One region of the Arthrobacter sp. MYb224 genome, then DNA from elsewhere that is predicted to be linked to it. Evidence: predicted binding sites of a transcription regulator. Region 1 holds the regulator's gene; the other holds the start of a gene.
The links. Region 1 encodes LexA, which represses DNA repair genes until DNA is damaged. Its sites were predicted from a motif close to TCGAACANNTGTTCGA; they were not measured.
Positions count from the first base shown of each region.

Region 1 (7,146 bases):
CTCGGCCGCCGAAGTGCTCGCGGCCTGATCCCGCCCGCTCGATGTGCTCGATGCCGGCGGGCGAAGCGGCTACGCTGTTGCACACAACCGGAGAATTGAGCAGTGGGAGCCGACTCGTGAATGAAGCGCAGCATCAGCCAGGCAACCACGACCCCGAGCACTGGGAGGCCCTAGCCGCGGTGGCAGGCGAGGACCTGCACGCCAGATTCGGCCATCGGCTCATGGGCCTGCCCGGCACCTGGATCGGCTCGCTGCATGCGACGCCTACCGCGCCAGCGCCTGGCAAACGCCCGCGCCCCTGGTCCGAATGGCACTACTGGTGGCAGGCGCACTATCTCGACGCGATCCTCGACGCGGCTTTCCGCGAGCTGCACTCCGGTCACCGGTGCGCGGCCCAGAGGCACTGGCGGCGGGCCAACCAGCTGCTGCGCGGCATCCTGCTGCGCAATTTCGGCCGCTTCCCGAATTACTTCTACGACGACATGGCCTGGTTGCTGCTTGCCAGCCAACGGCTCAATGGGCTGAGCCAGCAGCTCACCGCCCGCCCGGCGCTGCTCGCCACCCTAGCCATGCGTGCACTGGCTCGACAGCTGGTGCGCGGCCAAGACGAGAAGCTCGGCGGCGGGCTCTACTGGTCGCGCAAACGCGACTTCAAGAACACGCCCACCAACGCCCCGGCGGCCCTGTATTTCGCACGCATCGCGGACTTGAGCACCGCCACCGGGCTGCTGGACTGGCTGCGTCGCGAGCTCTACAGCACATCCTCCGGGCTCTACCTCGACGGCATCCGCCTGACCGCCGGCGGCCCGCGCACCGAGGAAGCGATCTACACCTACAATCAGGGCACCGTGCTCGGCGCATTGCTGGCCACCGGGACCGCTGAGCATCTGGCACAAGCCGCCTCGCTGATTCAGGCGATCAACGACCAGCTCGCCACTGCGGCACAGGGCCTGCGCCTGGAATCCGGCGGAGACGGCAATCTGTTCACTGGAATCCTCTGCCGCTACCTGGCGCTCGCCGCGAACGACGAACGTCTGCCCGCTGAGACCCGCCGCACCGCCGCGCGATTGGTCCGCGACACGGCGAGCCAGATCGCGGACCGGGTCGAGACGCAGCTTTCGGCGGCCACCCAACGCTGGACGATCCTCCAGGCAGCCGGGCGCGTGAGCCTGCCGCCGAGCCACCTCAGCGCAAAATAAAAGCCATCCGGTCTCACCGACAATGGGTGAGGCCGAATGGCTCGTTGGAATAAACTTGCCTGCTACAGCGAACGCATCACCGACACGACGCGTCCCATCACCGTGGCCGCGTCGCCGAGAATCGGCTCATAACGCGAATTCTGTGGCAGCAACCAGGTGTGGCCGTCGCGCTGACGGAAGGTCTTCACCGTGGCTTCCTCGTCAAGCAATGCGGCCACAATATCGCCGTTCTCCGCGGTCTGCTGGCGACGGACGACCACCCAGTCGCCATCGCAAATAGCCGCATCCACCATCGAATCGCCCGATACCTTGAGCATGAACAGCTCGCCGTGGCCAACCAGCTGGCGGGGTAGGGAAAAGACGTCTTCGACGGTTTGCTCCGCCAAAATTGGTCCACCGGCGGCGATGCGTCCGACCAAGGGAACCATTGTGGTGTCTGCCGAGGAGCTCAGCTCAATGACCTTCGTGTCCTCAGCGGGTTCCGGCGCGCTCAGCGGCTCGCTGCTTCCCTCGCCGTCCTCTGCAAGCTGCAGCGGAAGCAGAATCTCCATCGCTCGTGGACGCCGCGGGTCGCGACGAATGTACCCAAGCTTTTCGAGCTGACCGAGTTGGTGAGTAACGCTCGAAAGGCTTTTGAGCCCGACCGAGTCGCCAATCTCACGCATCGACGGCGGGTAGCCATTCTTGCCGATCGCACGCTGGATGGTTTCGAGGATCTTTTTCTGACGTATCGTCAGCGAACGGGCGTTCGACCGGGGAGTGCGCTGTGATGCTGACATGTATTTTTGCCTTCCCTTGCATTCGGTCCTCAGTTCGAAGCTACAAACTGTCGGTGCCCAATGTTGTGATGTATTCATTGATCGACTACTTCGAAATCTTAGTTGATCGCAGGGCTTCTTTCAAAGATTTGTTCGAAAACATCTGGACAAGTTCGATCTGGCTCTGTTAGAAAAGATGTACTAGTATCGAACAGGTGTTCGAAGATTGTATTCGAATATTGGTTCGCATCACCCGTAATCGTTGAGGAGAAAAAGTCGTGGCAACTCTGGCACTTCACCCACAGCAGAGCAAGACACCAATGAGGATCCGCATCAACCGTCGCGGTTGGGCAGTACTGGTAGGCATACCGGTCTTCCTGCTCACGATCGCCGCGGCGTTCATGTTCACCATGTTCACCAGCAGCGCCCAAGCGTCCACGGACCTTCCCACCGGCCCGGCGACGGTGGAAGTCACCGTGATTCCCGGTGACACCCTATGGGGGCTGGCCAGCGAGTACGCCGTAGGCTACGAAGTCAACGCGGCGATGAGCCACATTGAGGAATTGAACTCCATCGATGCCGGTGTGTTGTACGCCGGGGACACTTTGGATATCCCGGTACTCTCGAACTAAGTGCCAGCTCACTATTGTTACCTGTTCTTGTCGTGGATTCACCGGCGAGAGTGCCTCAGCATTAGAATTAATGCGTGAATGACCGTAGTGAACTTCTGAGTCAGCTGCCCTTGCGTGAGAATCTCCGCGGGCTATCCCCATATGGAGCGCCGCAAATTGACGTCCCCATTCAGCTGAACGTCAACGAGAACACCCATCCGTTGCCAGCGACCGTTGTCGATGCCATCGCTCAGGAAGTAACCAAAGCGGCTGCCAGCCTAAATCGTTACCCGGATCGTGAATTTACCGAATTGCGCGAGCTGCTCGCCGACTACCTTGGTCACGGGCTGACCTCCGACAACATCTGGGCCGCAAACGGCTCCAACGAAATTCTCCAGCAGATCCTGCAGGCCTTCGGCGGCCCGGGGCGCAGCCTGCTTAGTTTCGTCCCCACCTACTCGATGTACCCGCTGCTCGCCAGTGGCACCGATACCGAATTCATTGCCGGAAACCGCGCCGAAGATTTCACCCTCTCGGCCGAATCCGCCGCCGCGCAGGTGCGCGAACACCGCCCAAACGTGGTATTCCTGTGCTCCCCGAATAACCCGACCGGAACCGCACTGGGCCTAGACGTCATCGAAGCGGTCTATGAGGCCGCCAGCGAAACGGACGCCATGGTGATCGTGGATGAAGCCTACGCAGAATTCTCGCTGGCAGGTACTCGATCGGCGCTTACCCTGCTCGAAGGGCGCCAGCGCTTGATCGTCTCGCGCACGATGTCCAAGGCCTTCGGCCTGGCCGGAGCCCGCGTGGGCTATCTCGCGGCGGCCCCCGAGGTGACCGACGCGATTCGCCTGGTGCGTCTGCCTTACCACCTCTCCGCGGTCACCCAGGCAACCGCCATCGCGGCGCTGAAGAACATCGAGCTGCTGCTCGCGCAGGTCGAAGACATCAAGACCCAGCGCGACCGCATCGTGTCCACGCTGATCGATCTCGGCTTGAAGCCATCTGTCTCGGATTCGAACTTCGTCTTCTTCGGCGGACTGGAAGATCCGCACGCCATCTGGCAGGGCCTGTTGGATGCCGGCATCATTGTCCGCGACAATGGAATCAAGGGAACGCTGCGCGTCACCGCCGGCACCGAAGCCGAAACCACCGCCTTCCTGGAGCACCTGGCCTTGTTGCTGGGTGCACAGAAGTAGAATTCACACACAAGCGAAGGAAGACATGTCTGCCGAATTGATTGGCGCTCGTCGCGCCCGGATGGAACGCGAGACCAGCGAATCATCAGTTTTCGTCGAGTTGGACCTGGACGGAACCGGGGTCTCGGAGATCAGCACGAGCGTGCCGTTCTATGACCACATGCTCACCGCCCTGTCCAAGCATTCGCTCATCGACCTGACCGTGCGCGCCACCGGTGACACCCACATCGACGTGCACCACACGGTCGAAGACGTGGCCATCACCATCGGCGAGGTGCTGCGCGTGGCCCTGGGCACCAAGGCGGGCATACGCCGCTTTGGCACCTCCTACGCACCGCTGGACGAGGCGCTGTCCCGTTCGGTCGTTGACGTCTCCGGCCGCCCGTACCTGGTGCACGGCGGGGAACCCGCAGGCCAGGAATACCACCTGATCGGCGGGCACTTCACCGGTTCGATGACGCGGCACGTATTCGAGGCCATCACCTTCCACGCGCAGATCTGCGCGCATATCGAGGTGCTCTCCGGGCGCGATCCGCACCACATCGTCGAGGCCCAATTCAAGTCATTCGCTCGCGCGCTGCGTGAAGCGGTCGAGCCGGACGCCCGCATGGGCGACAAGATCCCATCCACGAAGGGTGCCCTCTAAGTGGCGAAAAAAACTGTCGTCGTCCTCGATTACGGATCCGGCAACGTCCGCTCGGCCGTGCGCGCGCTGGAAGCCGCCGGCGCCGAGGTGGAGCTGACCGCGGATCCGAAAGCGATCTTGGCCGCTGATGGCCTCGTCGTTCCCGGCGTGGGAGCCTACGCCTCGGTGATGGAGCAGCTGACCAAGGTCGGCGCGCTGCGTTGGATCGGCCGCCGCATCGCCGGTGGCCAGCCGGTGCTGGGCATCTGCGTGGGACATCAGGTGTTCTTCGAGCAAGGTGTTGAGCACGGGGTGAAAACCGAAGGCATCGGCGAGTGGCCTGGTGTGGTCGAGCGCCTGCAAGCAGAGGTCATCCCGCATATGGGCTGGAATACCGTGCGCCCGCCGGAGAACAGCCGGCTCTTCGCCGGGATCGAGGACGAGCGGTTCTACTTCGTGCATTCCTATGGCGTGCAGAAGTGGGAGTTCGATGTCACCCAACCGGCGATGACCCCGCCCCAGGTGACCTGGTCCACCCATGGCACCGAATTCGTCGCGGCCGTGGAAAACGGTCCGCTGTCCGCCGTGCAATTCCACCCGGAGAAGTCCGGCGACGCCGGGGCCCGCTTGCTGCGCAACTGGTTGGAGACACTTTAGGAAATGTGGGCCATCATCCTGCTAACCCTCGGTGCCTTCCTCGCCGGCGGCGCGATCTCGCTCAAAAGCCAGAAAGCGCATATCTCGTGGATCATCGCATTGTGGGCCCTGGCCGCCGCGGCAATTGTCGCCGGCTGGGTTCAGACTCTCTAGACATTAGCGACAGAAGGAAATTATGAGCGAGCAACCAATTCTTGAACTGCTCCCGGCGGTAGATATCGCCGGCGGCCAAGCCGTTCGCCTGGTGCAGGGCGAAGCCGGGTCGGAAACCGGATACGGCGACCCGCTGGAGGCGGCCTTGTCCTGGCAGCGCGAAGGGGCCGAATGGCTCCATCTGGTGGATCTCGACGCGGCCTTTGACCGCGGCAACAACACCGAGGTGGTCCGCCGCATCGCCGACGAACTGAACATCAAGGTGGAACTCTCCGGCGGCATCCGCGACGATGCCTCGCTGGAGCGCGCACTGGAATTCGGGGCCACCCGCGTGAACCTGGGGACCGCAGCATTGGAAAACCCCGACTGGACCGCGCGCGTCATCGAACGCTTCGGCGAGCAAATCGCCGTGGGCATGGACGTGCGCGGAACCACCCTGTCCGGCCACGGCTGGACAAAGGACGGCGGCGACCTCTGGGACGTGCTGGCACGCTTGGAAGATGCCGGATGCGCCCGCTATGTGGTCACCGACGTGACCAAGGACGGCACCCTGCGCGGGCCGAACGTGGACCTGCTGCGCGAAATCTGCGCCAAGACCACCAAACCCGTGATCGCCTCCGGTGGCATCTCCTCGCTGGAAGATCTGCGCGTGCTGCGCGAATTGGTCTCGGAGGGAATCGAAGGGGCGATCATGGGCAAGGCGCTCTACGCGGGCCAGTTCACCCTCGCCCAAGCGCTGGACGTGGCAGGGCGCCGCTAGCCTCCACCATTTTTTGAGCCAGGACCCGAACCAGCGCCCACCGGCCCGGTTCGGGTCTTTTGCCCTCTGCACCGGAGCCGGGGTGCGTGGCAAAGGTCATGAACGGATTTTCGTCGCAGGACTTTCGCATTTGCACCCGGCAGATAGCATAGTTTCATGAGCACTTCGCACCCCGAATCCGATCCCAAACGCCACCTGCCCGGGCATATCGCCGCGGCGTTGGCGCAAGCTGGCAACCGCGCAGATTCTGCCGGCCAAGGCTGGGACGGTCGGGACTTGAGCGGCGAGGAAAATCCGTTGCACAAGTTTGACAAGGACGATGGAGCCGCCGACCCGGCCGTGGAGCGCGCCCTGGCCGAACTCCGCGCGGGAACCGGAGACGAGGCCGGAGTGCATCGGGCCCTGTCCCAGGCTCGCGTCTTCGTGGCGGTTGTCGCCCAGCTCGGCGAAGAAGCGCTGACCGAACATGGTTTCGCCGCCGATAAGGAAGCCGACATGGCGCTGGTCAAGATCAAGGCACCCGATGGGCGGATGGCCTTGCCGGTATTCACCACTGTCGAGCGATTGCAGGCCTGGCATGGCGAGGCCCGACCGGTGGCGGTCTACGCACCCCGCGCGGCCCTGTCTGCGGTGAGCGAAGAAGCCCAGCTGCTGGTGCTCGACCCGGGCAGCGATTTCACCTTCGTGCTGCGTCGCCCCGGGATGTGGAACCTGGCCAAGCAGACCGATTGGACCCCCAGCTATCTCAGCGAGCACATCGCCAAGCTCGTCGAAGAGGCGACCGCCGGTTATCCGGCGCTCCGCGCGGTGAAGGTGGCGCCGGGCCGGGGAGTCGGCTCGCGAGATGTCTCTGGAGCGGCGGTGCTGGGCGGCGGCCCGGGACCGGAACTGAACCTGCAGTTCGTCTTCGCCGCCAGAACCCCCGAGGCCGAAGCCCGCCAGAGCACCAAAGACATCCATGGGCGCCTCGCCCAAAACCCAGAATTCGCCGAAGCGGTCGATTCGCTCGAAGTGAGTTTGCTCAGCGCACCAGACTAAGAGAAAAGGACACCACCGGGTATGAAACGGTATTGGCAGATTCTGCGGCAGCCGCAGATTTCATCGCTGCTAGTCATCGGAATGATTGCCCGATTGCCGCACTCGGCGCTGAGCATGCTGCTGCTTCTGCACCTGGTTACGAA
Region 1 is NZ_PCPU01000012.1:41,440-48,585, reverse strand. Features, by position in the region: gene CQ017_RS16815 (HNH endonuclease signature motif containing protein) at 1-28, shown strand, start outside; gene CQ017_RS16810 (glycoside hydrolase family 76 protein) at 117-1,199, shown strand; gene lexA (transcriptional repressor LexA) at 1,262-1,978, opposite strand; gene CQ017_RS16800 (LysM peptidoglycan-binding domain-containing protein) at 2,236-2,589, shown strand; gene CQ017_RS16795 (histidinol-phosphate transaminase) at 2,664-3,770, shown strand; gene hisB (imidazoleglycerol-phosphate dehydratase HisB) at 3,796-4,416, shown strand; gene hisH (imidazole glycerol phosphate synthase subunit HisH) at 4,417-5,052, shown strand; gene CQ017_RS18205 (hypothetical protein) at 5,056-5,205, shown strand; gene priA (bifunctional 1-(5-phosphoribosyl)-5-((5-phosphoribosylamino)methylideneamino)imidazole-4-carboxamide isomerase/phosphoribosylanthranilate isomerase PriA) at 5,228-5,965, shown strand; gene CQ017_RS16775 (SseB family protein) at 6,122-7,003, shown strand; gene CQ017_RS16770 (MFS transporter) at 7,025-7,146, shown strand, end outside.

Region 2 (7,146 bases), on a different contig from region 1:
AGTTCCGGCTTTTCCTCCAGCGCCTCGCGGAAGGAGGAGGCGGAGAAGCGCCAGAGCTGCTTGGCGATCTCGTCGACCTGTTCCTGCTCCAGGCCGAGGGCGGCTCCGGCGTCGCGGACGGCGCCGCGTGCCCGGTAGGCGTTTTGCATGCTCATCAGGCTTACGCGCTCCTCCCCATAGGTGTCGAAGATCTTGTGATAGATCTCGTGGCGGCGCGCGGATTCCACGTCGATGTCGATATCCGGCAAGGTGGTGCGGGTATCGGAGAGGAAGCGTTCGAAGACCAGGTCGTGCTGCAGCGGGTTGACCTGGCTGATCCCCAGCAGGTAGTTGACCAGGGAGGAGGCTCCGGAGCCGCGGGCGGCCACCCGCACGCCCATGCCGGTGATCAGGTTGACGGTTTCGGCGACGGTGAGGAAGTAGCCGGCGAAGTCCAGCCTTTCGATCACCCCCAGCTCCAGAGCCAGCTGCTTTTCGATCTCGCTGCGCTTGGTGTTCGGCAGCAGACGCGGTGCGGCGGCGAAAACTCGTTCGGTCAGTTCCTGCTGGGCCGGACGGTGCAAGCCGATGATTTTCGCTTCGGGGATCACCGGCTGCTTCCAGCCAAGATCCGTATGCGCATCCAGCGCCGCCCAGTCGGAGAGCTGCTCGGTATTGCGCAGGAGCCTATAGGCCCAGGCGCGTTCGGTCACCCGGGAGAGATCTTGGGCCAGCTGGTGCATCTGGGCCGGGGTTTTCAGCCATCCCTGCCCGGTGGGCTGCAGCTCTTCCAAGGCGCTGAGCCTGCCCAGCACCCGGGCCGAGTCGAGGATGTCGGCGGTGACCGCCCCATCGGCATCGGCATAGCGCACCGCGTTGCTGAGCACCGGGGCGACGCCGAGCTCCGCGGCGAAGCGCAGCAGCTTGCTGGCGAAGCCCAGGCTGTAGCGCTTGCCGGGAGCGGAGAGGTGGGTGGTGATTTCTGCGCGCAACTGCCCGCCGGCCAGCTTCTTCCAGTGGGCCATCAGCGCCCGGGCCTGGGAGTACTTGCCGCGCTCGATGGCCCGCGACACGTCGGATTCGGCACCGAGCAGCAGCACCAGTTGCCCGCCGGCCAGCCGCTGCGCCAGGTCGGCTTGGCTCAGCCCGATGATTCCGCGCGGGTTCTGGTGCGCCGCGGAGACCGCGCGGCACAGCGCGGCGTATCCGCGTCCTTGGGTGTTTCCGCGGGCGAGCAGGATGATGCGTCCGGCGGGTTTTCCCTGGCCGTCAAGTACCGCGAGGTTCACTCCGAGGATCGGGCGCAGCCCCTCGGCGAGGCAGGCTCCGACATGCTTGACCGCGCCGAAGAGCCCGTCTCGGTCGGTGAGCGCCAGCGCCTCGGCTCCCTGCGCGCGGGCGGCGGCCGCCAGCTGGGGCGGGCTGGAGACGCCATAGTGCGCGCTATAGGAGGAGGTGACGTTCAGGTGGGTGAAGCTCATGGGCGGATCCTTCGAAACAGCGTAGGAATACCATTAGAACAAAGTTTCGAAAGATGTGCATTTATGCCCGGTCAGGCGCTGATTGGCAACTCCTGATTCACCCTGATCAGCCGCCAGCGCGTGGATTGCGGGTCGAAGCTGACGTCGATGCTCCGCGTGGGGCCGCGGCCCGCCGCTCGGGTGATCTCCAGCCGCCAGATCTCGTAATCCGCTAGTCCGGCGCCGATTCCGCGGGGTATGCGCAGGTTTTCGTCCCACCATTTGCGGCGTTCGAACCACCGTTGCGGCTCGGCGACCAGCCGATATTCGCACCCCTGCCAGGAAACCCGCAACGGCACCCCGCTTGGGGCGCAGGAAACCTGGATCGACTCGGTAAAAATGCCCACGTGCAACTCCTTCAACCCTACTGACTCAATCTTATTCGAATACGTGTTCTAACAACAGTTACGCTAGTCAGCTCGACGGACAGTTTAGCGCCGGGGAAGTATCACAGCCCCGTCCATGCCTAGGGCTCTGGCGCTACGCGGGTCCGCGCCCTGAAGCACGCAAATCCAGGGCAAGGAAAGCTCTGAGACGAAGTTGGCTACCGGGCCGAAACCATTTGCGGCCGCTGGCCTATTACCTAAAATGAGAGCCGGCCGACCGGGATGGAACTCCACGTTCGTTGGCCCGTGGTTCACGCCGCCAAGTGGCGTACCTTGACGTTGCACAGCGTGAGGAACGGTTGAGCCGGCGGAGGGTTCAACCGTTCCTTCGGAGCATCCGAATTTCAGAGGGACTTGCCGAATAGACTCGACGAATGGCAGCGCTCAGGGCAAAAGCGGAGGAATAGCCGACCTCACCGGCTATCTGCCCCAATGAAGAATTGGTGTTCTGCAGGGCATCCCAAGCCAGCGCCAAACGCAACCGGGTGAGGTATCCAACCGGTGGCATTCCCATGGCTTCATGAAACGCCGCGGAAAAGGCCGAACGGGACATGGCAGCGATCCCGGCGAGCAGTGCCACACTCCAGGGCTCCGCCGGAGCGGACCACATTGCCCCCACCGCGGCTGCAATCCCCGGTTTTGCACCTGGGACCATGCCGGCCCCCGGCATTTGCTGCAGCACTTGGAGCGCGAGGATATCCAAAAGCCGATCCAAGACCAACGACTGCACAGGTCCTTGCCGCTCGGCTTCAAGGTGCAGCAGCTCAGCCCAATTCCAGAGCGCTGCATCATCTATCAGGCATAGCGCTCGCCCCTCGCAGATCAGGTCGGTAATCGCACTGGTTGTGGTGAAGGTGCAGACCAGCAATTGGTCCGCCCCGTCGCGGGCGTTACCCCACGAGCGGACGCCGTGGCGCAGCGTCTCAGTGACCGGCTGCGCCGCAGGGCCGAGGCATTGCTGGCCTGGTCCAATGAGGTATGTTTCAACGGCGGCGGCACGCGGCTGCGTGCTGTCCGCAAGCACCCGATAAGGCGCCGTCCCGTGAATGACCACTAGGTTTCCCGGTTCAGCTTGGATCGTTGCTTCGCCTCGCTGCACCGCGCAAGATCCGGTACGCACCGCCAGGATTGTCAACGCGCAGCGATCTTGGACTTCGACTTGCCAGTTCCCTGCCATGCTCATGCGCAGGATGAAGCCGTCACGGGCACGCGGCCCCGCAGGAAAGGCATGTTGAGCGGTCACTCCCTCAGATTGGACGATGACGCATGTTTTGTCGAGTTTCAAACATTCTGCATCTGCGATCCGTGCGCTTGAATGAGTACCATGCACAGGAAAACGGCTCCCTTCTCAGCTCTCACACCCCGGCCAGGGGCGGTGGCATGATCCCCGAATGGCTAGCGGCCACATTGCTCATAACAACTATTACCAGCTCCGGGATTGTTGCAGGTTTTTATGCTGCCTTCGCACTGACGGTCCTCCCGGCCTTGGCCTCGGTCCAGGATTCGGCAGCCGGAGACTTCATGATCTCGGTGAACCAGCACGCCGAACGGCCCGCGTTTCTCAGCTTATTTTTCCTTAGCCTCGTCGGCAGTCTCGGCTACACTGCATACGCCTTAGCGCAAGGCCTCCTGGTCCCTGCACTGGGCTCGGCACTGGTGCTGTCCGGCGCCCTGCTCACCATCTTCCTCAGTGTTCCCTTGAACCGTGCCCTGCAGCGCGCAACGCTACCGTGGGCGCGCTATCGGCCCCGCTGGCACCGGGTTAATGTGCTGCGTGCAGCAGGCTCCGCGGCCGGATCACTTCTGCTCCTCATTACGGCCTGATCCGCCGCATGGCCATGGCCGAGCGCAGCGCGGTCGGTGCCCCCGACTACGCCGCGCGCGAAACTTCTCACGTCACTGTGTCCCGAATACTCGATTAGCTTGGAGCACACCGATAGCATCAAGACACACGAACAATTAAACTCAGGAGCAAATCCATGCCGCATAAGGTCAAAGCCGTTATTTCCCGCGCCAAAGACGCCCCGGTAGAGGTCGTCGATATCATCGTTCCGGACCCGGGACCCGGAGAGGTCATCGTCGATGTACTGACCGCCGGCGTCTGCCACACCGATCTGCACTACAAGCTCGGCGGCATCGGCAACGACTACCCGTACCTGCTGGGCCACGAGTCCACCGCGGTAGTCAGCCAGATCGGTGAGAACGTCACCAATGTGGTCGTAGGCGACCGGGTAATCCTGAACTGGCGTGCGGTCTGCGGCCAGTGCCGCGCCTGCGCCAAGGGGCAGGCGCAGTACTGCTTCAATACCGCGAACGCCACCCAGAAGATGACTTTGGAGGACGGCACCGAGCTTTCCCCAGCGCTGGGCATCGGATCCTTCGCCCAGAAGACCCTGGTAGCCGCCGGGCAGTGCACCAAGGTGGACGAGGACGCAGACGCCGCCGCCGTGGGCCTGCTCGGCTGCGGCGTGATGGCCGGCATCGGTGCGGCCATGAACACCGGTGAGGTCAAGCGCGGCGAGTCCGTAGCGGTTATCGGCTGCGGCGGCGTGGGCGTGGCGGCGATCGCCGGCGCCAAGCTGGCCGGAGCGACCACCATCATCGCCGTGGATTTGAACCCGACGAAGCTGGAGACCGCCACGCAGCTCGGCGCCACCCACACCGTCGATTCCTCGAAGGTCGATCCGATCGAAGCGATCAAGGAACTGACCGGCGGCTTCGGCGCCGACGTGGTCATCGACGCGGTGGGCCGCCCGGAAACCTACAAGCAGGCCTTCTACGCCCGCGACCTTGCCGGCCGCGTGGTGCTGGTCGGGGTGCCGACCCCGGAGATGAAGCTGGAACTGCCGCTGCTGGACGTCTTCGGCCACGGCGGCTCGCTGAAGTCCTCCTGGTACGGCGACTGCCTGCCTTCGCGCGACTTCCCGATGCTCGTTGAGCAGTACAAGCAGGGCCGGTTGGACCTGGATGCCTTCGTCACCGAGCGCATCAAGCTGGACGAGATCGAGGCGGCCTTCGACAAGATGCACGAAGGCACCGTGCTGCGTTCGGTGGTGGAGCTTTAATGAGCGCGCAGATCGAGAACGTCGTCACCTCGGGCACCTTCTCCCTGGACGGCGGCACCTGGGAGGTCGATAACAACGTCTGGATCATCGGCAATGAGTCCGAGGTCATGGTCATCGACCCGGCGCATGACGTGGAGAAGATCCTCGAGCAGGTTGGCGACCGCGAGGTGATGGCCGTCTTGCTCACCCACGGGCACGACGACCACATCCGCGCCGCGGTCGAATTCTCCGATGCGGTCGAGGCGCCGCTGTACCTGAACCCGGCCGATACGATGCTCTGGGAGAACGTTTATCCCGAGCGCAAGGTCGATGCCGAAATCCAGGAGGGTGATACCTTCACCATCGGTGAAACGACGCTGACCGCGCTGCATACCCCGGGCCATTCCCCGGGTTCCACCTGCTTCTACGCCGAGGACCTGGGTGTGCTGTTCAGCGGTGACACGCTGTTCCACGGCGGTCCGGGGGCTACCGGGCGCAGCTACTCCAGCTTCGAGACGATTATCGAGTCGATCCGCACCAAGCTGTTCGTCTTGCCCGAGCAGACCGTGGTGCACACCGGCCACGGAGATGCCACCACCATCGGCGCCGAGGCGCCGAATCTTGAAGAATGGATCGCGCGCGGACACTAAACCGCGCAGCTTTCCTTGACTGCCGGCCAGCTTCCAAGCTGGCCGGCAGTTTTTAACTCCAGAGACAAGCGGTAAATGGCCGGACGTGGAAAGATGGTTCCCATGCCAGAACCTACAGCTCCAACACCGCGCAAGATCCCCGCGCTATCCTTCGGACTCGGAATTCTCCTGCTGCTCGCGGGCAGCGCACTGCTCTGGTGGGACGGCCAGCAGATGGTAACGATCTATTCCGGGTCCTATGTGTCGTTGCGCGAGGATACGTTTTACTTCGAGCCCAGCGCCACCATGCTGCTGGGACAGCTTCTGCTTGGCCTCGGGCTCGCCGGTTGCGGAGTGGGCTGCGGCTTTCTGCTCTCCCGGGGCACCCGGCTCGGCCGGATGGCACCCTGGATCCCGCTCGGCCTCGGTGTGCTGCTGCTGCTCGCCGGCGGTGGCCTGCTGTGGTGGGATAGCGTCCAGGTGAAAACCTTTGGCTGGTTCGCCTACGCACCGCTGAGCACCGCCGAGCTCCAAGGCCAGATCTCGGCGAGCGCCGCAGCGATTTTCGGAAAGTTCGCCTTGGGGTTCGGCTTCGCGATGCTGGGTGCCGGTGCCGGGCTGTCGCTCGGTCGGCGTGCCGCGCGGCGGGGCCAGGGCTAGAACAGCGACTTGTGCTCTTCGATCAGCTCTGCCGAATCGTTGCGCACGTTGCCTACCGCGGGGTCCACCTCGTACAGGCTCCAGGTGGAGGCCACGTCGAAGGCCTGAGCGCGGACCTCTTCGATCAGCCCCTCGCCGTCGGCTTCGCCCGGGTTCAGCCAGCGGGAAAGCATCTCCGGGTCCAGCGGGATCGGCAGCCGGTCATGCAGCCCGGCAAGCTCGCCGAGCACCCCGGGTTCCTCGGCGGAGGGTGAATCCATGGTGAGGATCGAGGTGGACAGGATCCAGTCCCCGTTTTCGTGCTTCCACCATTCGTAGAGTCCGGCGAAAAACATCAGCTTCCCATCCGCGCGGTGCACAAAGAATGGCCGTTTCTTGCTGCCTTCCTTCTTCCACTCGTAGTACCCCTGCATCGGGACGGCTGCGCGACGCTTTTTGACCGCCGCCCGGAAGGTCGGTTTGCTGGCCGCGGTCTCGCTGCGGGCATTGAAGGCGCGCACCCCCACCGAGAGTTCCTTGGCCCAGCCGGGAACGAGTCCCCACCGGGCCACGTGGACCTGGCGGTGCAGGGCATCGTCGATCAGCCGCTCGAGCACGATCGGCACATCCGTGGTGGGGGCGACGTTCCATGAGTGGCGCAGCTGGAGGTTGTCATCCGCTTCGGCTTCGGCCTCCGCGACGAGGTCGCCGATCGCCTTGGCCATGACGTAGCGTCCGCACATGATTTTCGCCTCTCTTCGAACCTATCCGGTGGGCACCAGTGTAGTCCGCGCCCGGCGCTTCGGTGCGGACAACTAGTGCGTCATAGAATTCTTCTGGCCCGCGGGCGAAATGTGGAACAAATCGATAGCTCACGTGGTTGCATGAGGTATGAGCAACGAATTAAATCTTGAGAAGTATGTTCCTGCTGCGGGCGGGGTCACCATGT
Region 2 is NZ_PCPU01000001.1:309,389-316,534, forward strand. Features, by position in the region: gene CQ017_RS01480 (DNA polymerase III subunit alpha) at 1-1,460, opposite strand, end outside; gene CQ017_RS01485 (DUF6504 family protein) at 1,532-1,846, opposite strand; gene CQ017_RS01490 (AraC family transcriptional regulator) at 2,202-3,128, opposite strand; gene CQ017_RS01495 (DUF1772 domain-containing protein) at 3,266-3,709, shown strand; gene CQ017_RS01500 (S-(hydroxymethyl)mycothiol dehydrogenase) at 3,865-4,950, shown strand; gene CQ017_RS01505 (MBL fold metallo-hydrolase) at 4,950-5,579, shown strand; gene CQ017_RS01510 (hypothetical protein) at 5,682-6,218, shown strand; gene CQ017_RS01515 (SOS response-associated peptidase) at 6,215-6,940, opposite strand; gene CQ017_RS01520 (glutaredoxin domain-containing protein) at 7,089-7,146, shown strand, end outside.
Region 2: the regulator LexA is predicted to act here: its motif matches at 1,882-1,897, upstream of CQ017_RS01485 (DUF6504 family protein).